Regions from separate parts of the Rhizobium sp. YTUHZ044 genome, predicted to be linked through region 3. Evidence: predicted binding sites of a transcription regulator. Region 3 holds the regulator's gene; each other region holds the start of a gene.
What was found. Region 3 encodes PhoB, which activates phosphate uptake and scavenging genes when phosphate is short. Its sites were predicted from a motif close to TGTCATNNANCTGTCAT; they were not measured.
Positions count from the first base shown of each region.

Region 1: NL154_RS20020 (DUF2794 domain-containing protein) is a predicted target of PhoB. The motif match lies at 3,085-3,101, and genes of this name have one in related genera.
Region 2: NL154_RS02870 (DUF47 family protein) is a predicted target of PhoB. The motif match lies at 3,585-3,601, and genes of this name have one in related genera.
Region 4: NL154_RS17700 (esterase-like activity of phytase family protein) is a predicted target of PhoB. The motif match lies at 4,261-4,277, and genes of this name have one in related genera.

Region 1 covers NZ_CP101426.1:4,074,664-4,081,699, reverse strand. The annotation lists gene acnA (aconitate hydratase AcnA) at 1-1,723, shown strand, start outside; gene NL154_RS20025 (DUF1223 domain-containing protein) at 2,070-2,810, shown strand; gene NL154_RS20020 (DUF2794 domain-containing protein) at 3,124-3,525, shown strand; gene NL154_RS20015 (GNAT family N-acetyltransferase) at 3,532-4,089, opposite strand; gene NL154_RS20010 (Bax inhibitor-1/YccA family protein) at 4,199-4,927, opposite strand; gene NL154_RS20005 (ABC transporter permease) at 5,109-7,036, opposite strand, start outside.
Region 2 covers NZ_CP101426.1:602,929-609,964, reverse strand. The annotation lists gene NL154_RS02890 (invasion associated locus B family protein) at 1-479, shown strand, start outside; gene NL154_RS02885 (peroxiredoxin-like family protein) at 762-1,403, shown strand; gene tldD (metalloprotease TldD) at 1,603-3,018, shown strand; gene NL154_RS02875 (GNAT family N-acetyltransferase) at 3,033-3,524, shown strand; gene NL154_RS02870 (DUF47 family protein) at 3,689-4,330, shown strand; gene NL154_RS02865 (inorganic phosphate transporter) at 4,330-5,343, shown strand; gene NL154_RS02860 (pyrophosphatase) at 5,360-5,665, opposite strand; gene NL154_RS02855 (D-alanyl-D-alanine carboxypeptidase family protein) at 5,747-7,030, opposite strand.
Region 3 covers NZ_CP101426.1:151,567-158,602, reverse strand. The annotation lists gene argF (ornithine carbamoyltransferase) at 1-376, opposite strand, end outside; gene NL154_RS00760 (aspartate aminotransferase family protein) at 414-1,613, opposite strand; gene NL154_RS00755 (GcrA family cell cycle regulator) at 2,037-2,570, shown strand; gene phoB (phosphate regulon transcriptional regulator PhoB) at 2,864-3,547, opposite strand; gene phoU (phosphate signaling complex protein PhoU) at 3,727-4,440, opposite strand; gene pstB (phosphate ABC transporter ATP-binding protein PstB) at 4,484-5,299, opposite strand; gene pstA (phosphate ABC transporter permease PstA) at 5,315-6,637, opposite strand; gene pstC (phosphate ABC transporter permease subunit PstC) at 6,634-7,036, opposite strand, start outside.
Region 4 covers NZ_CP101426.1:3,585,360-3,592,395, reverse strand. The annotation lists gene tkt (transketolase) at 1-1,322, opposite strand, end outside; gene NL154_RS17715 (DUF4164 domain-containing protein) at 1,656-1,931, shown strand; gene NL154_RS17710 (cell division protein ZapA) at 1,948-2,325, shown strand; RNA gene ssrS (6S RNA) at 2,395-2,553, shown strand; gene NL154_RS17700 (esterase-like activity of phytase family protein) at 2,633-4,105, opposite strand; gene NL154_RS17695 (NAD-dependent epimerase/dehydratase family protein) at 4,307-5,290, opposite strand; gene NL154_RS17690 (helix-turn-helix transcriptional regulator) at 5,389-5,925, opposite strand; gene NL154_RS17685 (ArsR/SmtB family transcription factor) at 6,014-6,337, opposite strand; gene NL154_RS17680 (SRPBCC domain-containing protein) at 6,393-6,875, shown strand; gene gnd (phosphogluconate dehydrogenase (NAD(+)-dependent, decarboxylating)) at 6,990-7,036, shown strand, end outside.

The DNA of each region.
Region 1 (7,036 bases), 740 kb from region 3:
CGGCGAAACCATCAACTACCTCACCATGTCCGGCCGCACGCATGACCGCATCGCCCTCGTCGAAGCCTATTCGAAGGCCCAGGGCATGTGGCGCGAAGGCGACGGTTCCGACCTCGTCTTCACCGACACGCTGGAACTCGACCTCGGCGACGTCGTGCCGTCGATGGCCGGCCCGAAGCGTCCGGAAGGCCGCATCGCGCTTGAAAACATCGCTTCCGGCTTTGCCGGCTCGATGGATGCCGACTACAAGAAGCCCGGCCAGCTTGCCAACCGCTATGCGGTCGAAGGCACCGATTTCGATCTCGGCCACGGCGACGTCGCGATTGCCGCCATCACCTCCTGCACCAACACCTCCAACCCGTCGGTGCTGATCGCGGCCGGCCTTCTCGCCCGCAACGCCGTTGCCAAGGGACTGAAGACCAAGCCGTGGGTCAAGACCTCGCTGGCTCCGGGATCGCAGGTGGTCGGTGAATATCTCGCCAAGTCAGGTCTGCAGGCCGATCTCGACAAGCTCGGCTTCAATCTCGTCGGCTTCGGCTGCACCACCTGCATCGGCAATTCCGGCCCGCTGCCGGCGCCGATCTCGAAGACGATCAACGACAAGGGTCTGATCGTTTCCGGCGTGCTCTCCGGCAACCGCAACTTCGAAGGCCGCATCTCGCCCGACGTCCAGGCGAACTATCTTGCTTCGCCACCGCTTGTCGTCGCCTACGCTCTCGCCGGCACGGTGCAGAAGGACCTGACCAAGGAGCCGATCGGCGAAGACCAGAACGGCAAGCCCGTCTACCTCAAGGATATCTGGCCGACCTCGCACGAGGTGCAGGAGTTCATCCAGAAATACGTCACCCGCGAACTCTACGAAAGCAAATATGCCGATGTCTTCAAGGGCGACATCAACTGGCAGGCGGTTCAGGTTCCGCCGGGCCAGACCTATGCCTGGGACGACAACTCGACCTATGTCCAGAACCCACCCTACTTCGTCGGCATGGGCAAGAAGGGCACCGGCGTTGCCGACATCAAGGGCGCCCGCGTCCTCGGCCTGTTCGGTGACAAGATCACCACCGACCACATCTCTCCGGCCGGCTCGATCAAGGCGGCATCGCCGGCCGGCGCCTACCTCATCGGCCATGACGTCGCGGTTGCCGACTTCAACCAGTACGGCACGCGGCGCGGCAACCATGAGGTGATGATGCGCGGCACCTTTGCCAATATCCGCATCCGCAACCATATGCTCGGCCCGAACGGCAAGGAAGGCGGCTACACCATCCACTACCCGTCGAAGGAAGAGACTTCGATCTACGACGCCGCCATGCAGTACAAGGCCGAAGGCGTTCCGCTCGTCATCTTCGCCGGTGTCGAATACGGCAACGGCTCCTCGCGCGACTGGGCTGCCAAGGGCACCAACCTGCTCGGCGTCAAGGCTGTCATCGCCCAGAGCTTCGAGCGCATCCATCGCTCGAACCTGGTCGGCATGGGCGTCATCCCCTTCGTCTTCGAAGAGGGCACGACCTGGCAGAGCCTCGGCCTCAAGGGTGATGAGCTCGTCACCATCGAGGGGCTGGACAAGATCAAGCCGCGCGAGAGGAAGATCGCCAAGATTACCTATGGCGACGGCACTGTGAAGGAAGTTCCGCTGCTGTCGCGTGTCGATACGCTCGACGAGGTGATCTACCTCAACAATGGCGGCATTCTGCAGACGGTCCTGCGTGATCTCGCTGCCTGATTTTCAGGGCATGATGCCGAAAAGTGTGAGCGGTTTTCGGACGACATCATGCTCTTCTTCTTTGATGTAGATCCGGATTCAGATTTTAGGCCGGTCGGCCAAAAATCACCCGGGTCTAGGAGAGTGGATTGATAATGGCCGCCGGAGAGCGTTTCCGGCGGCTTTTTCTTTGCTGCAAGAGTCTTTGCCGGAGGCTCACGATGATTTGTTTCAGCTGCGTTCCGGCCGAGCTACGGTCTCACCCGTTCGTGATTTTTCGTTTGGACCCGGAAGGATTATTCGTACGTTCATATCTCAGAGCCTTCGGTTTCAAACGCCGCCGGCGCTGAAAAAGAGGTGCAGGTGAATGTCCCCCCGTTTCTTGATTCCGCTGATCGTCGGCGTTGCTCTTGCAGGCTCGCTGCAGGCCGAAGACGGCAAGCCCAAAGGCGTCGTCGAGCTTTTCACGTCGCAGGGCTGCTCCTCCTGTCCTCCCGCTGATGCCGCCTTTCGCAAGCTGGTGAATCAGGGCGATGTCATCGCGCTCGCCTATCACATCGACTACTGGAATTATCTCGGCTGGGCCGATACGCTGAGCTCGAAGGAAAATACCGAGCGGCAGTACGGCTATGCCAGGACGATGGGTCGCAGCAACGTCTATACGCCGCAGGCGATCGTCAATGGCCGTGGCCATTTGGCCGGCGCCGATCTCACCGGCATCAACAGCAAGATCGACACCTACAGCAGCGAAGGCAACGGGCTGACCATCCCCGTCAGCGCGGCAATGCGCGGCGACGAGCTGGAGATCAAAATCGGCGCAGGGCAGGGAAAGGCCAATGTCGTGATGGTCTATTTCGACAAGGAAAAGACGATCGACGTCGAAAAAGGCGAAAACAGCGGCAAGAAGATCTCCTATCTGCACAGCGTCACCAATGTCGAAACCGTAGGCATGTGGGACGGCAAGGCGACCAGTCTGACGCTGCCGGCGAGCGTCCTGCAGCGGCCGCAGCTCGAGGGCTGCGCGATTCTGCTGCAGTCGGCAACGGCCGACGGCGATCCGGCAGCGATTCTCGGGGCGACCGTGGTGATGGCGGGAAAAAATATCTGATATTTCATCCGATTACGGGTGAAATGCCGGGCGGCCCGGCCGAGCGTATTCGGGGCTGGGGTTAAGGTCGATACGCTCCGCCGGGCCCTTTGGCGCGCTGGCGCCAAACCGGGATGCATAAATCCCCTGCAAATGAGGCGCTGTTTTGACTGAAATGCGGCGCTGGGGAGAAAGCACTGCTTCGTCCCCAGCGAAAGGTGTCTGGACGTGCGGCGCTGCCGTAGGCCGAATGTGAGGGGCCGCGCTCTTGCAATTTGCGGCGGCTCGGGCAAACTGTCACTCTCCTGTCACAAGCGGAGGCCTTGGAGACCTGATGACAGATCAGCCGGATTTGCGACACGGCGAAAGCCGCTCCGTCGACAATAGTTCCTCGGTCGTCGTCGATCTCAGGGAGTACAAGCAAAGCAAGGACCCGCTTCCGGTGACCTTCCACCGGCGCGAGCTGGACGCGATCCTCTGGATCTACGGCCGCATGGTCGGCGAGGGGGAATGGCGCGATTATGCCATCGACCATCTGAAGGACAGAGCAGTCTTTTCCGTCTTCAAGCGCTCCGGCGAGATGCCGCTCTTCCGGATCGAAAAGAACCCGAAGCTTGCCGCCAAGCAGGGCGCCTATTCTGTCATCAACGTCAACGGCATGATCCTGAAGCGCGGGCACGAGCTGAATCAGGTCCTCAAGGTGTTCGACAAGGCCTTGAAGCTTGTCGATAAATAATTCTCATCAGCCCGCAAACAGCGTACCGGGATAAATGGAGGGATCCGGATCGGTCCTCATGCCCTCGCCGAGGCTGCGCTGCATGAGCATCGTGTCCAGCCAGCGGCCGTGCTTGTAGCCGGTACCCTTCATCAGTCCGACCTCCACAAAACCTGCCTTCAGATGAAGCGCGATCGAGGCCGGGCTCGCGCCGCCGATGACGGCTACCATCTGACGAAAGCCAAGCCCGGTGCAGCGGTCGATCAGCTCGGCGATCAGTGCCTTGCCGATGCCGCGGCCGCGGGCTTCGGGTGCCAGGTAGATCGAATCCTCCACCATCCAGCGATAGGCAGGGCGGGTGCGGAAGGCCGACGCATAAGCGTAGCCCAGGAGTTTCCCGTCAGCATCGGTTGCGGCGATATAGGGATATTGCTGGCTGACGATCACGGAAAACCGCTGGGCCATTTCGGCCTCGGAGGGCGGCGCAATCTCGTAGCTTGCAACGCCATTGAGGACCGAGTCGCGATAGATCTCCGTAATGGCGGTGATGTCGGTTTGGGAGGCGTCGCGCAGGAGGAAGGACATCGGGCGGCAGGTCCGTCGGAAGGAGCAGGCTCCTCTAAAACCACCCCTGAGAAACCGGTGCAACAAAAAAGGCGGCCGAAGCCGCCTTTTCGATCTATCAATGCGCCTGTTATCTGCGGTTACCCATGAACTGCAGCAGGAACATGAACAGGTTGAGGAAGTCGAGGTATAGCGTCAGTGCGCCCATGATCGCCTTGCGACCGGCGACAGCGACGTCATCGGCTTCATAGTAGAGTTCCTTGATCCGCTGCGTGTCGTAGGCGGTGAGACCTGCGAAGATCAGCACGCCGATCACCGAGATCGCGAACTGCAGCGCGGATGAAGCCAGGAAGATGTTGACGAGCGAGGCGATGATCAGGCCGAAGAGACCCATGATCAGGAACGAACCCATCGCCGACAGGTCACGCTTCGCCGTATAGCCGTAAAGAGACAGCGCGCCGAAGGAGGCGGCGGTGACGAAGAAGGTCTGAACGACGCTCTGGCCTGTATAGACCAGGAAGACCGACGAGAGCGACAGCCCTACCAAGGCGGCGTAGATCCAGAAGGTGGTCTGGGCGGCGGACACGCTCATCTGATGAATGCGGAAGCTCAGGAAGAAGACGACCGCAAGGGGGGCAAGGATCACGACCCAGCGCAACGGCGACTGGAACAGAAGCGCGCCAAACTGGGTGAGCTGGCCGTCCTGGACCGCGAAGTTGAATCCGAGATATGCTGCCACGCCGGTGATCGCCAGGCCCAGCGCCATCAGATTGTAGACCTTGAGCATATATGCGCGCAGGCCTTGATCAATCATCTCGCCGGTCTGGACGCGGCTTTGATAGTTACGAAGATCAGCCATAGTTTCCTCTTACAAGCTCCGAAGGAGATACGGTGTCGGGGTTTTCGACCCGGGCGCCGCTGCGGAGCTCCAGCATGCCTGCAGACAATATGAGGCTTTCGCCCTTTGCAAACAAGGGGCTTGCAAAGGCGCGGTCGGTTAAATCGCCGTAACGTGAAGTCGTGTCGACCGTGCTATCCGTCTAAAGCTCACGCAGCACCGGTGCGGCCTTCTGCCCGAGGATGCGCCAGGTGCCGATGAGGCCGATGCCGACGGTGAGCACGAGCGCGGTGACGAGCGTCAGTCCCGCCACATCGGGCAGGAAGGCAGACGGCAGTCGCATGATGCGGGCGACGATGAACCAGGCGGCGATACCGCCGGCAAAGAGTGCGAAGATCGCGGTGGCCAGCCCGAGGATCAGATATTCGTAGCTGAAGGCGCGAATCAGCATAGCGCGCGTGGCGCCGAGCGTCTTCAGCACCACCGCGTCGTGAGTGCGCGCCCTGTTGCCGGCGGCGAGCGCCCCGGCAAGGACAAGAATCGAGGCGACGAGCGCCACCGATGCGGCGGCGCGGATCGCTGTCGCAAGCTGGGCGACGAGCTGGTTGACGATATCGATCGCATCCTTGACGCGCACGCTGGTGATCGTCGGATAGGTGTGGGTGACGGATTTCAGGATGGCAGCATCTTCGGCCGGTGTTGAGGAGGGATCGGTTAGCGTCGCCAGCCAGGCATGCGGGGCGCCGCGGAACGTGTTCGGCGAGAAGACCATGACGAAATTGATCGACAGCGATTCCCACTCGACACGGCGCAGATTGGCGATCTTTGCAGTGATGTTGCGGCCGAGCACGTTGACGGTGACGGTATCGCCGATCTTGAGGCCGAGTTCATGCGCTTCTTCCGAGGAGAAGGAGACGAGCGGCTCGCCGCTGTAATCCTTGTCCCACCAGCTGCCTTCGGCGAGCGCGGCATTTTCGGGCAGCGTGTCGGCGTAGGTGATGCCGCGATCGCCGTTCAGCACCCAGCGGCCGGCGGCCGGCACATTCATCTTGGTGACATCCTCACCATTGAAGGCGACGATCCGGCCGCGCAGCATCGGCACCTCCATCAGCTTGCCCCTTGGCGCTTGCGCCTGGACGAGATTGCGGAAGGCATTGACCTCGGCACTCTGGATATCGACGAAGAAGAAGTTGGGTGCCCCCTCGTTCATGCGGCCGGTCAGCTGCTGGCGCAGGTTGCCGTCGATCAAGGTCAGGGTCACCAGCAATGCCAGGCCGAGGCCGAGCGAGAGGACGACCGAGGGCGTCAGCGCTCCGGGGCGGTGGATGTTGCCAATCGCGAGCCTGAGCGCCGGCGAGTGAACGCGCGGGCTGCGGCGCGCGAGCCAGGCGATCAAGGCGGCGACGAGGCGCAGGACGACGAAGGCGAAGATGATTGCGCCGACGAAGACGACGGCGATAAAACGATCATAGGCGGTGAGGATGGCAAGGCTGGCAAGGGCCGCCATGAAGAGGGCGGCAAGCAGGATATAAGGCCAGGACGGCAGCCGGCGGGCTTCGAAGCCCTGCTCTCGGAAGAGCGCCGTTGCCGGCACTTCGCGGGCATGACCAAGCGGCAGAATGGCGAAGGCGAGCGTCGTCAGGATGCCGAACAGCGTCGCGAGCAGCAGGGCGCCGGGATAGAGGGTCGGCGCGGTTGAGACCGGCAGGAATTGCGCCAGGAACTGTGCCGCAAAGATCGGCGACAGGGCGCCGATGACGAGGCCGGCCAAGATGCCGCCAAGGGCGATGATGGCGATCTGAAAGAGATAGATCAGAACGACGACGGCGGCTGGAGCGCCGAGGCATTTGAAGGTCGCGATGGTGGTGCGCTTGGAATCGAGGAAAGCACGCACGGCATTGGCGACGCCGACGCCGCCGACGATCAGCGCGGTGAGGCCGACCAGCGTCAGGAATTGCGAGAAACGGGTGATATTTTCGGTGAGGGAGGGTGCTGCGCGATCACTGGTACGGATCGCCCAGCCGGCGGAGGGAAACTCCTTGGAGGCGCGGGCCTGGATGCCCGACATGGCGCCCTTATCTTCCAACCGGATCTTATAGGCGTGTTCGACCAGACTTCCGGTCTGGATCA
Region 2 (7,036 bases), 450 kb from region 3:
CTGCCAACCCGAATATCCAGGTAACGCCCGGCCAGACGCAGCCGCAGGCGCCCGGCACGGTGAAATCCAACCACGGCGCATGGTCGGTTGTTTGCGACAAGCCGGCCGGTGCGGCGACGGAACAATGCGCGCTGATGCAGAACGTCATCGCCGAGGACCGGCCGGAGGTCGGGCTTTCCGTCGTCGTCTTGAAGACGGCCGACCGCAAATCGAAGATCCTGCGCGTGCTGGCGCCGCTCGGCGTGCTCCTGCCGAACGGTCTCGGACTGAATGTCGACGGCAAGGATATCGGCCGCGCCTACTTCGTCCGCTGCTTCGCCGACGGCTGTTATGCCGAAGTCGTGCTCGAGGACGAACTGCTCAAGACCTTCCGCAGCGGCGCCCAGGCCACCTTCATCGTCTTCCAGACCCCGGAAGAAGGGATCGGCATTCCTGTTGATCTCAAGGGTTTCGCCGAAGGTTTTGACGCGCTGCCTTGAGGGCGGCTGCGGCCTGTCGCGGGTCCGCCCCTCATCCGCTCAATCCAGCTTCACTTCCGCCAGCGGCCCCGCTCTGGTGAAAGGCTGAATTTTGAGAAAACGGACTTTTCCGTTCACGATACGCCGTTTACCGCTTGCCCGCGGGCCAATGTGGGACCATTCTTGGATCGGATCCTGGCGGTGCGGTAAGACAAGAGGTCGGGCCTCGCAACGCTCAGTCTCGACCTCGAAACACTTAACGTGTCGCCTTTTCTCGACTGATCCCGAGCGAGGAGGTTGTCCATGTCCACGCGCTATGTCGACCATCCGCTAAAACCGGGCGACCGGGTGCCGAACGTTGTGTTTGATGCAGTCTCGCGCGAAGGGAAGATCGCGCTTGATGATTTTCGCGGCCGCAGCCCATTGTTGATCGGTTTGTTTCGAGGCCTGCATTGTCCCTTCTGCCGGCGCCATGTCGCGGCCATGGCATATCTCAACCCGATGCTGCGCGAGAAAGGCGTCCAATCGCTGGCAGTGGTAAACACCCCGGTCGAACGCGCGCGGCTGTATTTCCGTTACCATCCGATCCCCGGTATTCTTGCGGCTTCCGACCCGATACGGGCTTCGCACCGAGCCTTCGGCTTACGCGAGGTCGGGATCGACACGGTCATGGCGATACGCATCGATCTGCCGGGCGAATTGCCAGAGCCTATGGGCGTGATGGCGATGGACGATTTTCTCAACAAGAAGGAAGGATATCAAATTACGGAAGCCGATCAGCAGATGATGACCGCCGACCATGGGCAGCTTGTCGGTCAGTTCCTGATCGACCGCGAGGGCATCGTCCGCTGGAGCTTCACTGAAGTTCTGGAGGCCGGGCTGCAAACATTCAAGGCTCCGAATTCCCGGGAATTGATGTCGGCAGCTTCGCAAGTCGCACATTGACGACAAAAAATCGCTCGACGCCCCGACGGGTGGTTAGCGTTGTCTACCCCGCGCAAAGCGATCAACCGTTTGCATCTCTTCGAGGCGCGTCCCACCTCCCGAGACAAAGAATATTCGCCGCGAGGGCTTCACTCCTTGTTATATGGAGCCCTATCTAGGGGATAAGCGCATTCCCGAACATGCCCATTGGAGCCAGACCATGACCACCGATCTCCTGACGCTTTTCGATGCCGACGAAGCCACGATGCGCGGCCTTGTCGCCGAGGCGCTCGCCGGCGCCGATGACGGCGAACTGTTCATCGAGCATGCGCAGGCCGAAGCGCTGACCTTCGACAATGGCCGGCTGAAGGGCGGCAGTTTCAACACCGAACAGGGTTTCGGGCTTCGCGCCGTTGCCGGCGAAGCGGTGGGTTATGCCCATGCCGGCGATCTCTCGGTGGCGGCGCTGAAGCGGGCGGCCGATGCGGTCGGCGCGGTGACGCGCGGCTATTCCGGCACCTACGCCGCCGCTCCCCAGGGCACCAACAAGAAATTCTACGGCGACCAGAACCCGATCGGCCAGCCGAGCTTCGAGGAGAAGGTCAAGGTCCTGCAGGACATCGACGCCTATCTCAGAGGCAAGGACGACAAGGTCCGGCAGGTCACCGCCTCGGTCGCCGCGAGCTGGCAGGTGGTCGACATCCTGCGCGCCGACGGCCACCGCGTGCGCGACATAAGACCGATGACCCGCATCAACATTTCCGTCGTGGTCGGTGAAGGCGAGCGGCAGGAGAGCGGTTCCTACGGCAGCGGCGGGCGCATCGGCTTCGGCGATTTCATTGCCGAGGGCAGCTGGCAGTACGGCGCCGACGAGGCGCTGCGCCAGGCGCTCGTCAATCTGGAAGCGATCGACGCGCCCGCCGGCACGATGGATGTCGTTCTCGGCTCCGGCTGGCCGGGCGTCATGCTGCACGAGGCGGTCGGCCACGGGCTGGAAGGGGATTTCAACCGCAAGAAGACCTCGGCCTTTTCAGGGCTTCTCGGCCAGATCGTTGCCGCGCCCGGCGTCACCGTCGTCGACGACGGCACGATCGACAACCGCCGCGGCTCGATCACCATCGACGACGAGGGTACACCGTCGGGCTACAACGTGCTGATCGAGAACGGCAAGCTCGTCGGCTATATGCAGGACCGGCAGAACGCCCGGCTGATGGGCATGGCGCCCACCGGCAACGGCCGCCGCCAGGGCTATGCCCACGTGCCGATGCCGCGCATGACCAACACCTATATGCTCGGCGGCGACAAGACTCCGGAAGAAATCATCGCCTCGGTGAAGAAGGGCGTCTATGCCGTCTCCTTTGGCGGCGGCCAGGTCGACATCACCTCCGGCAAATTCGTCTTCGGTTGCACCGAGGCCTATCTGATCGAAAACGGCAAGATCGGCGCGCCGATCAAGGGGGCGATGCTGATCGGCAACGGCCCGGATGCGATGAAGCGGGTGTCGATGATCGGCAACGACATGAAGCTCGATACCGGCATCGGCAATTGCGGCAAGGCCGGCCAATGGGTTCCGGTCGGCGTCGGCCAGCCGCATCTGCGCATGGATCAGGTCACCGTCGGCGGCACCCAGGCCTGAGGCGGGAGGATCTGATGGGAGAGATCGAAATCAGAGCCTTTGCCGAAGGCGATGCCGATGACGTGCTGTCGGTGATCCTGCCGATCCAGCGCGAGGAGTTCGGCATCGATATCACTGCCGATGCGCAGCCCGATCTCCGGGTCATCCCGGATTTCTACCAGTCCGGCAAAGGTCAGTTCTGGGTCGCCGTCAAGGACGGCGCCATCGTCGGCACCCTTGGGCTGAAGGACATCGGCAACAATCAGGCGGCGCTGCGCAAGATGTTCGTCGCCGCCGAGGTGCGCGGCCGCGAGCACGGCGTGGCGGCGCGGCTTCTCGAGCGCCTGTTCGACCACGCCAGAGATGCCGGCCTCACCGACATCTTCCTCGGCACGACGGACAAGTTCGTCGCCGCCCAGCGCTTCTACGAAAAGAACGGCTTTACCGAAATTGCCAAGAGCGCCCTGCCCCGCTCCTTCCCGCTGATGGCGGTGGACAGCAAGTTTTACCGGTACAAGGTCGGCTGACCGCCGATGGCGGAAAGGGTTCAGCTGCCGGCAACGGCCATGTCCCTGCCGCGGCACAACTGTCATAAATCTGTCACAAACCGAAATTCGGCCCTATCTCTTCAACGGGATAGGGTTTAGGACGGCTCGTCGTTCATAGCGCAGACCAGGATTGCGAGGTGTTCATGCTGGGTTGGTTTCGAAAGTTGATGCCGCGCGAAGACCGGTTCTTCGTCCTTTTCGAACAACATTCCAGAACGATCGTCGACGCCGCACAGGCTCTGGACAGGTTGCTGTCGGGAATGGAGATCGAGCATCAATGCGAAACGATCGTGCGGTTGGAAGATCAGGCCGACGATATAACGCGCGAAGTCATGCTGGCCGTCCGGCGGAGTTTCATCACACCTTTCGATCGTGGCGACATCAAGGATCTCATCCAATCCATGGATGATGCGATCGACATGATGCACAAAACCGTCAAAACCATCCGGCTCTTCGAGCAGACCAGCTTCGATCCACGGATGCAGGAAATGGGCAAGACCGTTGTGGAAGCTGCCAATCTCATTGCCGAGGCCATTCCCTTGCTTGATCGCATCAGCGCCAATGCGCCGCGGCTTTCTGCCATCGTCGAGCAGGTCACGCAGGTGGAAGGGCGCTCCGACGAGTTGCACGAGCAGGGGCTCAAGGATCTGTTTCGCCGGCACGGCGCCGGCAATGCGATGGCCTATATGATCGGCAGCGAGATCTACGGCGAGCTGGAGAAGGTGGTCGACCGTTTCGAGGACGTCGCCAACGAGATCAGCGGCATCGTGATCGAGAATGTCTGATGGAAGCCGCCCTCGCTCTTCCGCTTCTTGTCGGCCTGATCGGCGTCGCACTGCTGTTCGATTTTCTCAATGGCCTGCATGATGCGGCCAACTCGATCGCGACAATCGTCTCGACACGGGTCCTGAGGCCGCAATATGCGGTCTTCTGGGCGGCATTCTTCAATTTCATCGCCTTCCTGTTCTTCGGCCTGCATGTGGCCGAGACGCTCGGGACCGGCATCATCGACCCGGCGATCGTCACGCCGCAGGTGATTTTCGCGGCCCTGATCGGCGCCATCGTCTGGAATGTCGTGACCTGGGTCTTCGGCATTCCCTCCAGTTCATCCCATGCTCTGGTCGGCGGGCTGGTCGGTGCGGGCCTTGCCAAAACGGGGTTGAGCTCGATCGTCTGGAGCGGTCTTCTCAAGACCGTCTCCGCCATCGTCATGTCGCCGATGATCGGTTTTCTCCTGGCACTGTTCCTCATCCTGGCGGTGACCTGGACCTTCATCCGGCAGACGCCTTTTGCCGTCGACCGATCCTTCCGTTTCCTGCAATTCGTGTCGGCGTCGCTCTATTCGCTCGGCCACGGCGGCAATGACGCCCAGAAGACCATGGGCATCATTGCCGTGCTTCTCTATTCGCAGGGTTACCTCGGCGGCAGCTTCCACGTGCCGCTCTGGGTGGTGATCTCATGCCAGGCAGCGATGGCGCTCGGCACCTTGTTCGGCGGCTGGCGCATCGTCCATACGATGGGCTCGAAGATCACCAGGCTCAATCCGATGCAGGGATTCTGCGCCGAAACGGGCGGCGCCTTGACGCTGTTCGGCGCCACCTGGCTCGGTATCCCCGTCTCGACCACCCATACCATTACCGGCGCCATCATCGGCGTCGGCGCCGCCCGGCGCGTGTCCGCCGTCAGGTGGGGGCTAGCCGGCAACATCGTCATCGCATGGATCATCACCCTGCCGGCAGCGGCAATGATTTCGGCAGTTTCGTTCTGGCTGGTGACCGGCTTGAGCAAAATCTTCTGATGTCGCTCCCGATTTCTTACCAGCTCGGCTGAAACCGCCACTTCCGTTCGATCGCGGCGGCGAGGTCGATGTCGTTACGGCGAGCAAACAGCATGAGGTGACCAAGCAGGTCGGCCGTCTCGTCGGCGAGCTCGCGCCTGATGTCCTCAGGGGAGCGGCCCTTGGCACGGCCGCGGCCGGTCAGGCGGTTCCATGCCTGGGTCAGTTCACCCATCTCCTCCTGCAGCTTCAACAGAAACCAGTCGGCGTCGCGCTCGATGCCGCTCTCGGCGACATGGGCGGAGGAAGCGGCTTCGAACTGGTCGGCAAGACGGCGCAGCATCAATGTTCTCCTTTTGTTTATGGAGGAGACGCTGATTCCCGCTGCTTGTCCAGAGCGCACTGCCTCAGTGGGGCGTTGCGATCAGCCGCGGTCCGGGAGCAGCATGCAGTCATAGGAGCGCTGCTTCAGCGCATCGCAGGCTGAGGCGGCGTCCTCCCTGCTGGCGAAGCCGACGAAGCGGGCGCGATAGATCCTGTTGGCCCCCTGCCCGACCGCTTCGGTATAGGGCGAGGCGGAAACGAGCGGCGCGCCGCCTTCCGACTGCGCCTGGGCAAGAAGCGCCCGCGCCGCATCGGCGCTCGGGGCGGCCGAGATCTGGATCTGCCAGTCGCCGTCGGCCTTTTTCGCCGCGGTCTTCGATGTCTTGCCGGCGTTCAGGATTTCGTCCATCGCGACCGGGCGCTCCAGCGGCACGACGGCGTCATCGGCATAGGCCAGGCTCTTTGCCGTGAGATCGTCGGCCGGACGCGGCGCGTTCGCCGGCACCGGAACGTCGGAAGAATCGGCGGCGGAAGCCACTTCGACCGGCTCCCTGGCGCCGACGCTCGCCACCAGCCTTGCGCCGCCTGACGACGAAGCGCGGCCGAGATAGCGGTCGAGCAGCGCTTCCATCCTGGCGTCGCGGCTGCGGGCGGTGCGGCCGCCGAGCACCACGCCGACGACGCGGCGGTTGCCGTCTCTGACGGCGCTGACGAGGTTGAAGCCGGAGGCGTTGGTATAACCGGTCTTGATGCCGTCCATGCCCTGGTAGCGGTACATGAGATTGTTGTGGCCGCGCACGGTCTTGCCGCGGAAACTGAAGCTTGCCATCGAGAACAGGCGGTATTCGTTGGGGTAATTCTTCATCAGCGCCACGGCGAGCGTCGACATGTCGCGCGCCGTCGTCACCTGGCGGCTGTTCGGCAGGCCCGATGCGTTGACGAAGACGGTCCGGCTCATGCCGAGCTGGCGGGCCTTGGCCGTCATCATCCGGGCAAAGCCGCTCTCCGAGCCGCCGAGCGTCTCGCCGATCGCGGCAGCGGCGTCATTGGCGGATTTGACGATCATGCCGTAGACCGCCTCGCGCACCGTGATGGTGCCGCCCGCCTTGACGCCGAGCTTGGTCGGCGGCCGCGCGGCAGCGTATCTCGACATTTTGATCGGCGTATCCCAGGCGATCTTGCCGCGTTTCAGCGCCTCGAAGGTGAGATAGAGCGTCATCATCTTCGTCAGCGAGGCCGGATGGTTGAGCGTGTCGGCGTTTTCGGACGCCAGTACCTTGCCGGTGCGGGCATCAAGGATCAGCGAGGCGCTGCCGGCAAGAGCCGCAAGCGGCGCCGAAACGGCAAGCGTCACGGTCAAAACAGCCGCCAAAAGCTTTCTCATGGAGTT
Region 3 (7,036 bases):
GCGCGTTGATGACAGGCACGGTCGCATGTTCGGCAAGCTCCAGCAGGCGCGAGTGCTCGGTGGTGCGGATCATGATCGCATCGACATAACGCGACAGCACCTTGGCGGTGTCGCCGATCGTCTCGGCGCGGCCGAGCTGCATTTCGGTGCCGGAGAGGAACAGCGTTTCGCCGCCGAGCTGGCGCATGCCCACGTCGAAAGAGACGCGGGTGCGCGTCGACGGCTTCTCGAAGATCATCGCCAGCATCTTGCCGGCGAGCGGCTTGTCGCCCTTGCCGGCCTTGAAGGCCTGCTTGCGGGCGAGCGCGTCGTTCATGATGGTTCTGAGGTCGGCCGATGTGACGGCCGAAAGATCGAGGAAATGTTTAGGAGCCATGTTCTTACCTGTCGTGCGCCCGAAGGCGGCGATCCCTTCAAGCCGTCTTCTTGATCTTGGCGGCGCGGATGCTCTCGGCGGCGCGCTCGAGGCGCACAAGCCCTTCGCGAGCTTCCTCGGCAGTGACCACCAGCGGCGGAAGAAGGCGGATGACGTTGTCGCCGGCCGGCACGCCGAGCAGATGCGCGGCCCGGATCGCCTGCAGCAATTCGGCCGAGGGAACCGCAGCCTTGACGCCGAGAAGAAGCCCTTCGCCTCGGATATCCTCGATCACATCGGGATAACGATCCTTGAGCGAGGCCAGTCCCTGGCGGAAGACGAGCGCGACGTCGCGCACATGCTCAAGGAAGCCATCGGCGAGGATGACGTCGAGCACGGCGCTGCCGACCGCCATGGCCAGCGGATTGCCGCCATAGGTCGAACCATGCGTGCCGGCCTTCATGCCGGAAGCGGCCTCGGCGGTTGCAAGGCAGGCGCCGAGCGGGAAACCGCCGCCGATGCCCTTGGCGACGGCCATGATATCAGGCGTGATGCCGGACCATTCATGGGCAAACAGCTTGCCGGTACGGCCGACGCCCGTCTGCACCTCGTCGAGGATCAGCAGCAGGCCATTTTCGTCGCAGATCCGGCGCAGCGCCTTCATGAATTCGCTGGTGGCGGCACGCACGCCGCCCTCGCCCTGCACCGGCTCGATCAGGATTGCGGCCGTCGCATCGGTAATGGCGGCACGCACGGCATCGATGTCGCCGAACGGCACCTGATCGAAACCCGGCGCCTTGGGGCCGAAACCTTCGAGATATTTCTCCTGGCCGCCGGCGGCGATCGTCGCCAGCGTGCGGCCGTGGAAAGCGCCTTCGAAGGTGATGATATGGAACCTCTCGGGATGGCCCTTGGAAAACTGATAGCGGCGCGCCGTCTTGATGGCGCATTCGAGCGCCTCGGCGCCCGAATTGGTGAAGAACACCTTGTCGGCGAAGGTGGCGTCGGTCAGGCGTTTGGCCAGGCGCTCCTGGCCGGGAATTTCATAGATATTGGAGAGGTGCCAGACCTTGTCGGCCTGCTCCTTCAGCGCCGCGACCACATGCGGGTTGCCGTGGCCGACGGAGGTGACGGCGACCCCGGCGCCGAAATCGAGATAACGCTCGCCGCTCTCGGCGATCAGCCATACGCCCTCGCCTCGCTCGAACCGCAGCGGGGCACGAGAATAGGTGTCGTAAAGCGGCGCGGCTTCAGCCATCGCGGGTCTCCCGTTCAATGTTGTCATGCGCGGATTCCGGCTAACAAAACCAGGTCCGAAAAATCAAAAATGCCGCCTTTCGGCGGCGAGCGGTACTATTTCCTTTTCGCGCTGCAATGTCAACAAAACTGCGGCCTTAGCGTATGCCGCAAGCTTGTACAGGGGCACTTTCGGCCTTCAACAGGCATTATTGCAGAAATGACACGCAGAGGCAGCAAGTTGGGGAAAAACTTGAAATTCGATTCATCCGGATTCCCGCGACTCTTGTCACGGAGTCAGCCTCACACTAGGTTAAAGTTCAATTACTAGACTGCATGCGGCGGAACTAGTCACCAAAATTGATCAAGCGTTTCTTGTTTCGGAGGCTTCCGGGACAACGGTGAGGGATTCTGCCATCACCAACGCAAAAGGTGGAGACAGGGCATGAACTGGACAGACGAGCGGGTCGAGAAACTCAAGAAGCTTTGGGCCGAAGGACTGAGCGCCAGCCAGATTGCTGCGCAGCTTGGCGGGGTCAGCCGAAACGCCGTTATCGGCAAGGTGCACAGGCTCAGCCTTCCCGGCCGCGCCAAGGCCGGCGGCACGGCCACCGCGGCGCGCACGCCGAAGCGCCAGACATCCGCGCCGCGCGCGCCGAACTACGCCTCCCGGATCGCCACCCGCACCGTGACCCGCCAGCAGGGCGCAACCCTGCTGAAGGAAGAGATCGAGATCGATACAGTCGAGGAAATGGAATATGTGCCGAAGGGCAACGTGGTGGTGCCGATTTCCCGCCGCCTCGGCCTGACGGAGCTCACCGAACGCACCTGCAAGTGGCCGGTCGGCGATCCGCTCAAGGAAGATTTCCATTTCTGCGGCTGCGAATCCCCGGACAATTCGCCCTATTGCAGCTATCATCAGAAGCTTGCCTATCAGCCGATCAACGAACGCCGCCGGGCGGCGGCGCGGGTCAGCTGAGCGGACCGGTATAGCCAGACATAAAAAACGGGCCGCCGTTTCTTATTCGAGTGGGAAGTGACCTTTGCGTTTAGCAACCCCCACACTCCGTCATGCCAGGGCTTGACGGAGGAGAGGTGGCGCCGGGACAAGTCGGCTTTGCAGGCGCGATGGAAAGGTGGTGCCGAGACGCATAAGCCTCGCCGGCGCAACGACGCTGGCTCCGCAGCGGCGACGATGGACGACAAGGCGGGCCTCACAAGCCGTACTGCCGTGCGTTTGGCGGGAACGCCAACCCCACACTCCCTCAGCCTTCAGGCCTCCATCGAATAACCGGCGCCGCGGACGGTGCGGATGACGTCCTGCATGTTGGAGAAATTCAGCGCCTTGCGCAGGCGGCCGACATGGACGTCGACGGTGCGTTCGTCGACATAGATGTCGTGGCCCCAGACGCCGTCCAGCAGCTGCGAACGGGAAAAGACCCGGCCCGGCGACGACATCAGGAATTCCAGCAGCCGGAATTCGGTCGGGCCGAGGCGGACTTCGCGGCTCTTGCGGTGGACACGATGGGTTTCGCGGTCGAGCTCGATATCGCCGCATTTCAGCACCGAGGACAGCACCTCGGGACGGGCCCGACGCAGCATCGCCTTGACGCGGGCGACGAGCTCGGGGGTCGAGAAGGGCTTGACGACGTAATCGTCGGCGCCGGTGGACAGTCCGCGCACACGCTCGCTCTCCTCGCCGCGCGCCGTCAGCATGATGATCGGCAGCCGCTCGGTTTCCGGCCGCATGCGCAGGCGCCGGCAGAGTTCGATGCCGGAGACGCCGGGCAGCATCCAGTCGAGGATGAGAAGGTCGGGCGTGCGCTCCTGAAGCCTGATCTCGGCCTCGTCGCCGCGCAGGATGGTATCGACCTCAAAGCCTTCCGCCTCAAGATTATAGCGAAGAAGCACGCTCAGCGCTTCCTCGTCTTCAACAACTGCGACTCTCGGGATCATGCGTGTCCGTCTCCTCGCGCACAAGCCTTAAACCGGGACGATTTAAGCAGGCGTCCTGCGCAAATTCAGAAATTGGCTGCGACCTCTTTGCGCGCCCCGAACGGGCGCGCACGCAAGTGACTGGTCCGGGCGGCTGGCCCGGGCGGCTCGTTCGGAACAATTATTCTCGTTCGGAACAATTATTCCGTCGCGGCGCCGACGGTGTTGGCACTGTCATCCTTCGGACGATCGCCTTCCGGCTGGGCGCCCGTCGCCATGTAGTAAATCGTCTCGGCGATGTTGGTGGCATGGTCGCCGATGCGCTCGATGTTCTTGGCGCAAAAGAGCAGATGCGTGCAGCTCGTGATGTTGCGCGGATCTTCCATCATGTAGGTCAAGAGCTCGCGGAACAGCGAGGTGTACATCGCGTCGATCTCGTTGTCGCGTTCGCGGATGGCGGTCGCCTTGTCGGCGGCGCGTGTCGTATAGACGTCGAGCACTTCCTTGAGCTGGACGAGCGCCAGCTCGGAGAGGTGCTCGAGGCCGCGGGCGAGCTTGCGCGGCACGCCTGTGCTCTGCACGGCGATGACGCGCTTGGCGGTGTTCTTGCCGAGGTCGCCGACGCGTTCGAGATCGGCGGCGATGCGGATCGAACCCATGATCTCGCGCAGGTCCGAGGCCATCGGCTGACGGCGGGCGATGGTGACGATCGCCTTGTCGCCAATCTCGCGTTCGGTGTGATCGAGGATCACATCGTCGGAAATGACCTTTTGCGCCAGCGCCGTATCGCCGTTGACCAGCGCCCGGACGGATTCCGCGACCATCTGTTCGGCCAGGCCGCCCATTTCGGAAATCCGCCTGGAGAGGAACTTCAGATCATCATCATAGGCGGAATAAATATGTGTCGATGCCATGGGGCTTTGTCCTCGAATAACGGAAAGCTTCGTGTCGCCGGGATCAGCCGAAGCGACCCATGATGTAATCCTGGGTGCGTGGATCGTCGGGGTTGGTGAACATCTTGTCGGTGTCGTTCTCCTCGACGAGGTTGCCGAGGTGGAACATGGCGGTGCGCTGCGAAACACGCGCGGCCTGCTGCATGGAGTGGGTGACGATGACGATCGTGTAGTTCTCGCGCAACTCGTGGATCAGCTCCTCGACCTTGGCGGTGGCAATCGGATCAAGGGCCGAGCAGGGTTCGTCCATCAGGATGACCTCCGGGCTGACGGCGACGGCGCGGGCAATGCACAGGCGCTGCTGCTGACCGCCGGAGAGGCCGGTGCCGGATTCGTGCACGCGGTCCTTGACCTCGTTCCACAGGCCGGCGCGCTGCAGGCTGCTCTCGACGATCTGGTCGAGATCGGCCTTCGACTTGGCGAGACCGTGGATGCGCGGGCCGTAGGAAACGTTTTCGTAGATCGACTTCGGGAACGGGTTCGGCTTCTGGAAAACCATGCCGACGCGGGCGCGAAGTTCGACCACGTCGATATCCGGATCATAGATGTCGTCGCTGTCGAGCGTGATCTTGCCGGTGACGCGGCAGCCTTCGATCGTGTCGTTCATGCGGTTGAGGCTTCGCAGGAAGGTCGACTTGCCGCAGCCCGAGGGGCCGATCAGGGCGGTTACGGTGTTTTCGCGGATGTTCAGGTTCACGTCGAAAAGCGCGCGCTTCTCGCCGTAATATACGGAGACATCCTGTCCAATCATTTTATACGGGACGTTGCTCATCTTCTGATCCAGCGCCTTTTCAACTGCAGCTTCCGTCAGCATGTTCATGATGTTTAACTCCGTTTACCAGCGGCGCTCGAAGCGACGACGCAAGAGGATGGCGCCCATGTTCATGACGATCAGGAACAGGAGCAGGACGATGATGGCACCCGAAGTACGCTCCACGAAGGCACGTTCGGCCTCGTTCGCCCACATATAGACCTGCACGGGCAAGGCCGTCGAGGGCTCGAGCGGTGTCGTGGGCGCATTGGCGACGAAGGCGACCATGCCGATCAAGAGCAGCGGCGCGGTTTCGCCAAGCGCGTGCGCCAGGCCGATGATCGTGCCGGTGAGGATGCCGGGCATGGCAAGCGGCAGGACATGGTGGAACACCATCTGCATCTTCGAGGCGCCGAGGCCGAGCGCTGCGGCGCGGATCGAAGGCGGCACGGCGCGCAGAGCCGCGCGGGTGGCGATGATGATCGTCGGCAGGGTCATCAGCGTCAGCACCAGGCCACCGACCAGCGAAGCCGAGCGCGGCAGGCCGATGAAGTTGATGAAGACGGAAAGGCCGAGCAGACCGTAGACGATCGACGGGACGGCGGCGAGATTGTTGATGTTGACCTCGATCAGGTCCGTCAGCCTGTTCTTCGGCGCAAACTCCTCGAGATAGATCGAGGCGGCGACGCCGATCGGCAGCGACAGAACGAGCACGATCAGCATCAAGTAAAGCGAGCCGATGAGGGCAACGCCGAGGCCGGCGGCCTCCGGGCGGCTGGAATTGCCGTTGACGAAGAGGCCGCTGTTGAATTGCTTCTGGAGAACGCCGCCCGCCTTCATCTGGTTCATCCAGTTGACCTGCTTGTCGTTGACCTTGCGGTTCTTCTCATCGACGGAAAGATCGATCTGGCCCTTGTTGGCACTGTCAATATTGGCATCAGCGAGCAGGGTGACATTGACCGTCTTGCCGATGATCGAGGGATCGGCGACGACCAGATCGCGCAGCTGGATCGGCGCGCTCTTGGAGAGCATGGCGGTTGCATCGCGCACATCCGGACGGCTCGATGCATTGATGTTCAGCTGCTTGACGATCGCGTCACGCAGCAGAACCGGATAGTTGGCGGCGATCAGCACCGAAGGATCGGTCGCCCGCTTGCCGTTCGGATCGATCGTCTTTTCGGCGAATTCGATCGGCAGGGTGATCGTCGTCTGCTGGAAGGCGGTGTAGCCTTTGCCGATCACCGTCCACAGCAGGACGAAGAGAAAGATGAGGCCGAAGGCAATGGCGGCGATGCCGTAGGCCTGGAACCGGCGCTCGGCGGCATAGCGGCGCTTGATGCCGATGTCACGGCGGGCAGGCGCCTTGGAAACGGTGACACCGACGGCGGGAGAAACAATGTTCGTCATTCGTACTGCTCCCGATATTTGCGCACGATGTAGAGCGCATAGATGTTGAGGCTAAGCGTGATGCAGAACAGCGTGATGCCAAGCGCAAAGGCGACCAGCGTCTGCGGCGAGGTGAACTCGAGGTCGCCTGTCAGCTGATTCACGATCTTGACGGTCACCGTGGTCATCGGCTCGAAGGGGTTGATCTGAATGCGGGCGGCAACACCTGCGGCCAGCACGACGATCATGGTTTCGCCGATGGCGCGCGAGGCGGTCATCAGCAGCGCGCCGACGATGCCGGGAAGTGCCGCCGGCAGGACCACCTTCTTGATGGTTTCGGAGCGTGTGGCGCCGAGACCGAGCGAACCGTCGCGCAGCGCCCGCGGTACGGCGGTGATGATGTCGTCCGACAGCGAGGAA
Region 4 (7,036 bases), 1.2 Mb from region 3:
ATCGGCGGGCGGCAATAATCCGAGAAGATCATGAAGCCGCCGCCATAGGGGATGAGGCCGCCGTGCAGCGAGATGCCGTTCATGGCAGATGCCATGCCGTGCTCTCGGATGCCCCAGTGCATGTAGCGGCCCTTGAAATCCGTCGGGGTGATGGAGATCATCTGGCTGGTCTTGGTATTGTTCGACGGGGTCAGGTCGGCAGAGCCGCCGAGCGTTTCCGGCACGAAACCGTTGATTATTTCGAGTGCGTCTTCGGATGCCTTGCGTGTCGCAACTGTCGGCTTGGTCTCGGCGAGCTTCTTCTTGTAATCATCGATCGCCTTGTCGAAGCCTTCAGGCAGATCGCCTGAAAAACGCCGAGTGAACTCGGCCTTGGCAGCAGACTTGGCAAGGGTTTCCTCCCAGGCTCTGACGATATCTTCGGAGCGGGTGCCGGCTGCGCGCCATGCATCGAGAATATCCGAGGGAACGACGAAGGGCTCGTAATCCCAGTTCAGCGCCTTACGGGTGGCGGCGATCTCGTCGGCGCCGAGCGGGCTGCCGTGAACCTTGTGGCTGCCGGCCTTGTTCGGGGCGCCGAAGCCGATCACCGTCTTGCAGGCGATGAAGGTCGGGCGATCAGACTTGTGGGCGGCTTCGATCGCATCGGCGATGGCGGCCTGATCGTGGCCATCGATCTCAATCGTGTTCCAGTGAACGGCCTTGAAGCGGGCAATCTGATCCGTCGAATCCGACAGCGAAACGGCGCCGTCGATGGTGATCGAGTTGTTATCCCAGAAAAGGATCAGCTTGTTGAGCTTCAGGTGGCCGGCAAGGGCGATGGCTTCATGGCTGATGCCTTCCATCAGGCAGCCGTCGCCATTGATGACATAGGTGTAGTGGTCCTGGAGGTCCGCACCGAATTCCTCGCGCAGCTTGCGTTCGGCGATCGCCATGCCGACCGCATTGGCGATACCCTGACCTAGCGGGCCGGTGGTGGTCTCGATGCCGGTTGCGTGGCCGTATTCAGGGTGGCCGGCGGTCTTGGAGCCGACCTGACGGAACTGCTTCAGGTCCTCGATCGTCATATCGGGATAACCGGTCAGATACAGCAGCGAATAGAGCAGCATCGAGCCATGGCCGGCCGACAGCACGAAGCGGTCGCGGTTCGGCCAATGCGGCTTCTTGGGGTCGAAGCGCAGATATTTGGTGAACAGGACCGTCGCCACGTCAGCCATGCCCATCGGCATACCAGGGTGGCCGGAATTCGCCTTTTCAACGGCGTCCATGGCGAGGAAACGGATCGCGTTCGCCATCCGGTCGTTTTGTTGGAGAGAGGTCATAGCTTTTCTGCAAGCTCCGGGTGTCGGGGGATGGCCTCGAGCCTCCAAGACCATCGAGTGAAAGCGGCTGACACATAGCAGTTGGGGCTGGCGAGTCAATAAATGGCGGGGCAAATCCCAGCGGCCTGCGGCAATTTTTTGACATTTGATCGCTCGACTATACAAAAGACCAAACTGGCGCGACGGGCCTGTCCAAAACGTTCATCCACAGATAGGCAGGCTGCCGGGTGACGGGATTTATTGACGGGCCGTTGGCGAGCTGCATATCCTCTTGAAATCACAAGATCGGCAGATGTGGCCGATTCGCAGGTCCTGCACGGGAATCGGAAAGGCATGATGCCCACAGGCAAAACCATGGAAGCAGCGCTCGACGAATTGAGACAGGCGATTTCGAGCCTCGAAAACGCCGTCGACATGCGTGTCGAGCGGCAGCGCGAGCAGGGGGAGATCGAGGGCGAGGTGCGACGTGTGCATGCCGACCGCTCCCGTCTGGCCCAGGAGCTCGACCAGGCCGAATTTCGCGCCAACCGGCTGGAAGAGGTCAATCGTGAGGTATCGCGGCGGCTGGTGACGGCCATGGAGACGATCCGCGCGGTTCTGGACCGCTGATGAGAGAGAATTTGATATGGCGCAGGTGACGGTAACGATCGACGGCAAGGCCTATCGCATGGCCTGCGAGGAGGGGCAGGAGGATCATCTGACCGATCTCGCCACGCGTTTCGACCGCTATGTCGGCCATCTCAAGGGCCAGTTCGGAGAGATCGGCGATCTCAGGATCACCGTCATGGCCGGCATCATGATCATGGACGAGATTGCCGAGCTGACGCGCCGCATCGCCGGGCTGGAAACCGAGCTCGAGTCGCTGCGCGGCAACCGCGACACCGTGCTTGCCGCGACCGCCCGCACCGAGGAAACGTTGGCGGCAGCGCTCGGCGAGGTTTCGAGCCGTATTCGCGGCATCACCGACAAGCTGAATGGCAGGGCCGCACCCGAACTCAATTGATGTCAATTAAATAAAAACGGCTGGCCGTCGCCACTGGCGCGTCGATGCAAACGGCCTTATATATCGCGATGCGGTCTGCGCCTCTCGACAGGAACCACAATCCCTGGGGCCATACTCGATCCAAAGGGAGCTGTCCCTGTCCGGGCTCGTGGGCCTGGACACACGGTGCCCACCTACGTTTGTAGGCGCCCAGGATCGTAAACATCCATCGGTCGTCGTGGATCGCACCTTTTCCTTTCATCGTTGAAGACGAAGCCGGGTGTATAGGGCGAACGCGGCTTGCGCGTCCGCCCCTCGTGGCGCGCAGTTACTTCTTCAAGCCGGGAAGCGTCACCTGGAAGACCTGGAACATGGTGTCGACATCGGCGCCGCCGTCAGCCTTATAGGCTGCGCCAACCTGGAAGCCATCCTGCGTCAAGAAGTCGTTGTCGTTGGCGACGAACAGGAAGTAATCGTCCGGCAGCTTCGTGTCGAGGACACTTGCCAGACCCATCGCTTCCCATTTTTCCGATAGATCGTTCCTGTCGTTCGGCGCACCGTTGTGCAGGCCGAAGCGGCCAAGCTCGGCCTCGTCGTTGAGGTCGATGAACGGTGTCAGCGTAGCCGGTGTGAGCGACGGGTCGAGGACACCTTTCGGTGCAGCCGCCTTGCCGGCGTCGAAATCGCTGCCGGCGATATCGGTTGCGGCGGATAGGTCGACGATGTCGATCTTGCGATACAGAGACGTGTCGCCCTTCACGCCCTGGCCGTTGCCGCTGTCACGGGCAAGCATCAGGAAGGTCTTGTCGGAAAGGGCGACGATCTCGCTCTCGGCGGCGATCGTCGTCTTGCCCTTAGCGTCCTTGAAGATCGGCAGCGGCACGACATATTCATGCACCAGCTTCAGATGATCGGGATCGGCGGCGTCATAGATCATGGCGCGGGTATTCTGGCGGGTCGAGCCGGAATCGCCGCCGTCCTGGCGGGCCGCCGACTGCAGTACGGCAACGATAAACTTGCCGTCGGGCGTCATTGCCATGCCTTCGAGGCCCTGGTTGTTCTGGCGGCCGGTTTCGGGGTCCTTCGGATCGGGAGCGGACCCGCCGGGACCGGGATTGTTTGAAGCGAAGCTCAGCGCGCCCTTGCGCATCGGCAGAAGCGCCTTGGGCGGCTGGGTGGCTGAAAGCAAGTGGCCATCGGCGGAGAAGCGATAGATATAGGGGCCGTATTCGTCGCTGACGAACATAGTGCCGTCGGCCATGCGGATGATCGCCTCATCGTCGAGGGCGATCTTGCCGTTCGCCGCCTGCGGCAGCGGCGGGAAGTTGCCGGCAGCGGCGCGGACGCCGGATTCCGGGTCGAGACCGGTCGTGTCCGCGCCCTTGTCGTCAACAAAGAGCATGGACTCGACGAGTTTCGCCTCGACGCCCGATTGCTCATTGCCGGCCTCGGGGGTCGCGCCTGGCGCTGTCGGGGTCAGAATGATCGAAAGGGTGTTCAGGCGCGGGCGGTAGTCGACAGTGCCGGCGGCATTGTAACCGCGGTCGGGCAGCAGGTAGAGCGTGCCCCTATAGCTGGCGCCATCCCGAGTCCAGGCGGCGGGGTCGATCGCCATCCCGGAGCCGGAGCCGAAGGTTTCACCGAATTTGTCGCGCTGGTTGGCCGGAATGCGGCCGACGCCGACCAGGCCCTTATTGACGAAAGTGGCGGAATTCTCCGACCTTGCCAAGGCGGGAATGGCGGCGGATGCTGCGAAAACTGCGGCGAACAGCCGCGATGCATATGATCTGACGTTCTTCATGAAATAGCCTCTCGGTCAAAAGCGTTCCTGCAACGGTTCCCGCCCGCAAGCTGGACACCGTTTCGAATGACATTCCTCGGCTTTGGGATCGATTCCTCAGAACCGAACACACCCGGATTTCGCCCCTATCCCGGCTAAACGTCTAGGATGGGATCGTGATAACTGGATGACACCCTCGGAGCCTGCAATCAGCTCATTGCCCTAATCGACCGGATAGGGTCCTTCGGCGAATACTTCCTCGTGGTAGCCCTTGGAGCCGACATCGATCGCCAACGGGCTTCGCCATTCGCGACACTCGCGCAGGCAATCGAGCACGAAGCGGAAATCATAGCGCGGCCGCCAGCCAAGTTCGCGCCTTGCGCGTTCGTTGACGTAGACGCGATCGAGCGTCGGGAACATTTTCCAGCCGCGTTCGGCGTAAAGCGTGTTTGCACCTGGAAACAGCCGCTCGACGACAGCAGGCGCATCACGCCTGAGCTCTGCGCGATCGCCCGGTAGAAAGGGCGTCGTGGCCGAGATGATATAGCGGCCGAAGCCGATTGCCGGCGCTTTTTCGAGCGCCAGAAAATGGGCGTCGACCACGTCGCTGATATCGACGCGGCGATGAAGCAGCTCGTTGGCCTGCGCATTTCCCGCCGAATAGCTGTTGCGAATCTCGGGATCATCATCACTTTCGGGAAAGAAGCGCGACGTCCTGAGGATGACGACAGGCAGGCGGGATTTGCGGGCGAAGAGTTCCGAAATTCCTTCGGCAGCGAGCTTTGTCACGCCGTAGATATTCTTCGCGACAGGAAGCACGTCCTCGGTGACCCACGCTGCGGGCTCGCCGGCCGCCGGCGTCAACGCCGCGCCGAAAGCGCTGGTGGTGCTGGTGAAGACGAAGCTTGCAACGCCCGCGGCAGTCGCCTCTTCGAGCAGGTTCAGCGTGCCGCCGACATTGGTGTCGAGGAAATCGCGATTGCCGTGGGTCGCCACATGCGGCTTGTGGAGCGTGGCGGCATGGATGACTTGGCTGATGCCCGACATCGCTCGCCTGATAAAGCCGCGGTCACCGATGGAGCCGACCATATCGGTAAAAGCCGAAGGCTTGATGTCGATGCCGCGCGCCCACCGGCTCTGAGCTCTCAAGCTGCGCATCAGCGCCTCGCCGAGGTGGCCGGCGCTTCCCGTCACCAATATCGTCATCGCGTCGTCTCCTGACTGCGTTGGCGGCGGATGCTATAAAGACCGGTGTCGTGGGACAACGCATAAATTATGCATGGGCATGCAGGAAGGCTGCAGGCTCAGCGGATTGTGGTGACGAGGCGGCCAGCGGTGCCATCGGAAAGCCTGATCCGCTCCCAAGTGACGCGGCCCGGGGTAATCGGCAGGCGCACATTGCCGTTGGCGCCGGTATCGAAGGTCAACGATAGCAGCCTGTCCTCATGCCAGCCGCGCTCCTCCAGAGACAGTTCGGCGGCGGCGATCTCGGCGGAGGCGTAGGAAAAAAGAGAGCGGCCGAGAAAAGCGCCGAGCGGTGCACGCCATTCCGCCTGCCGCGGTCGGGAAGCAGACAGAAGCCGATGCGTGCTATCGCAGATCAGATGCACAGACCGAACGGAATCCTCGACCAGCCGCTTTAAGGCCGCATCGGCCGCAGCATGTTGCGGCGTGGCGAAAATCCGTTCCAGCTTGACGGCTTGGTTGGGCGAGGGATCAAGCTGGCCGCGCTCCCAGCGCGAAACGGTCGCCTGGTTGACGCCGAGGAGTTCCGCGAGGTGTTGCTGCTTCATGCTGCGCAGCAACCGCATGCGGCGTATGCCGGCTCCTGATATCGTCATTTGTACTGAGCTCCCACGCTTCTTTTGCCAGGATAGGAGTTCGGCGGGCCGGAGGGCAAGCCGATCCTCACGCCGGTCATTGTTCCGGCTAGCCTTCGAGGTCGCTTCTCAGCCGATCAAGGATCGACAGGGCATGACCTGCATAGGCGCTGATCCAACGGTCGTAGATATGTTTGATCGGCAGACTGTTCAGGTGGTTCCAGCGTTCGCGGCCCTCCTTTCTGGCGACGATCAGCCCCGCTTCCTCAAGCACCTTCAGATGCTGCATCACCGTGCAGCGGTCCATCCCGGAAAACATCTCGCAGAGCGCGCCCGTTGTGCGGGGGGCCTCCTTGAGCAGGTCGAGGATTTCGCGGCGGCGATGATGCGCCAGTGCCTTGAAGACAGGGTCGTCGGTTGATTCGCTTGACATGTTATATTTTTATAACATAATGGCCTCAGGCACAATGGAGAAGAGGAGAAGTGCAATGTCTCTCGGAATCCGCGTTTCCGGCCGGATCGGCCGTCCTGTTGCCGAAGTGTTCGATGCCGTCGTCAACCCGAAGAAACTCAGCAGCTATTTCACCACGATCGGCGGGGCGAGCGCCCCGCTCGTTCAAGGCACGACAGTAACCTGGTGGAAGGATGCGCCGGTCGAGGTTGTCGAGCTTGTGCCGGAAAGCCGCATCGTGCTTCGCTGGGACGGCGGCACTGCCGAGGACAAGACAAGGTATAAGACGCTGGTGGAAATGAATTTCAAGACGCTGGAGGATGGCGGCACGCTGGTGACGATTGCCGAGAACGGCTGGCGCGAGGACGAGGCCGGCCGGCGCGGCACCTATCTCAACTGCGAAGGCTGGACACAGATGCTTTGCAGCATGAAGGCCTTCGTCGAATACGGCATCAATCTGCGCGAGGGCATGTATCTCAGCGAGATGAAAGGCGAGCCGGCCAGCGCCCCGGATGTTTGACGAGGCCTGTCTCGAAGGAGATCGGCGGCCCATCGCCAGACTTTGCTTGCCTGTCACACTGCGGGTGCTAGTTTCCGGAGTCGATACTTCATCTCGGTTTCCAGGAGATTCATTATGCAGCTTGGTATGGTCGGTTTGGGCCGAATGGGCAATTATATGGT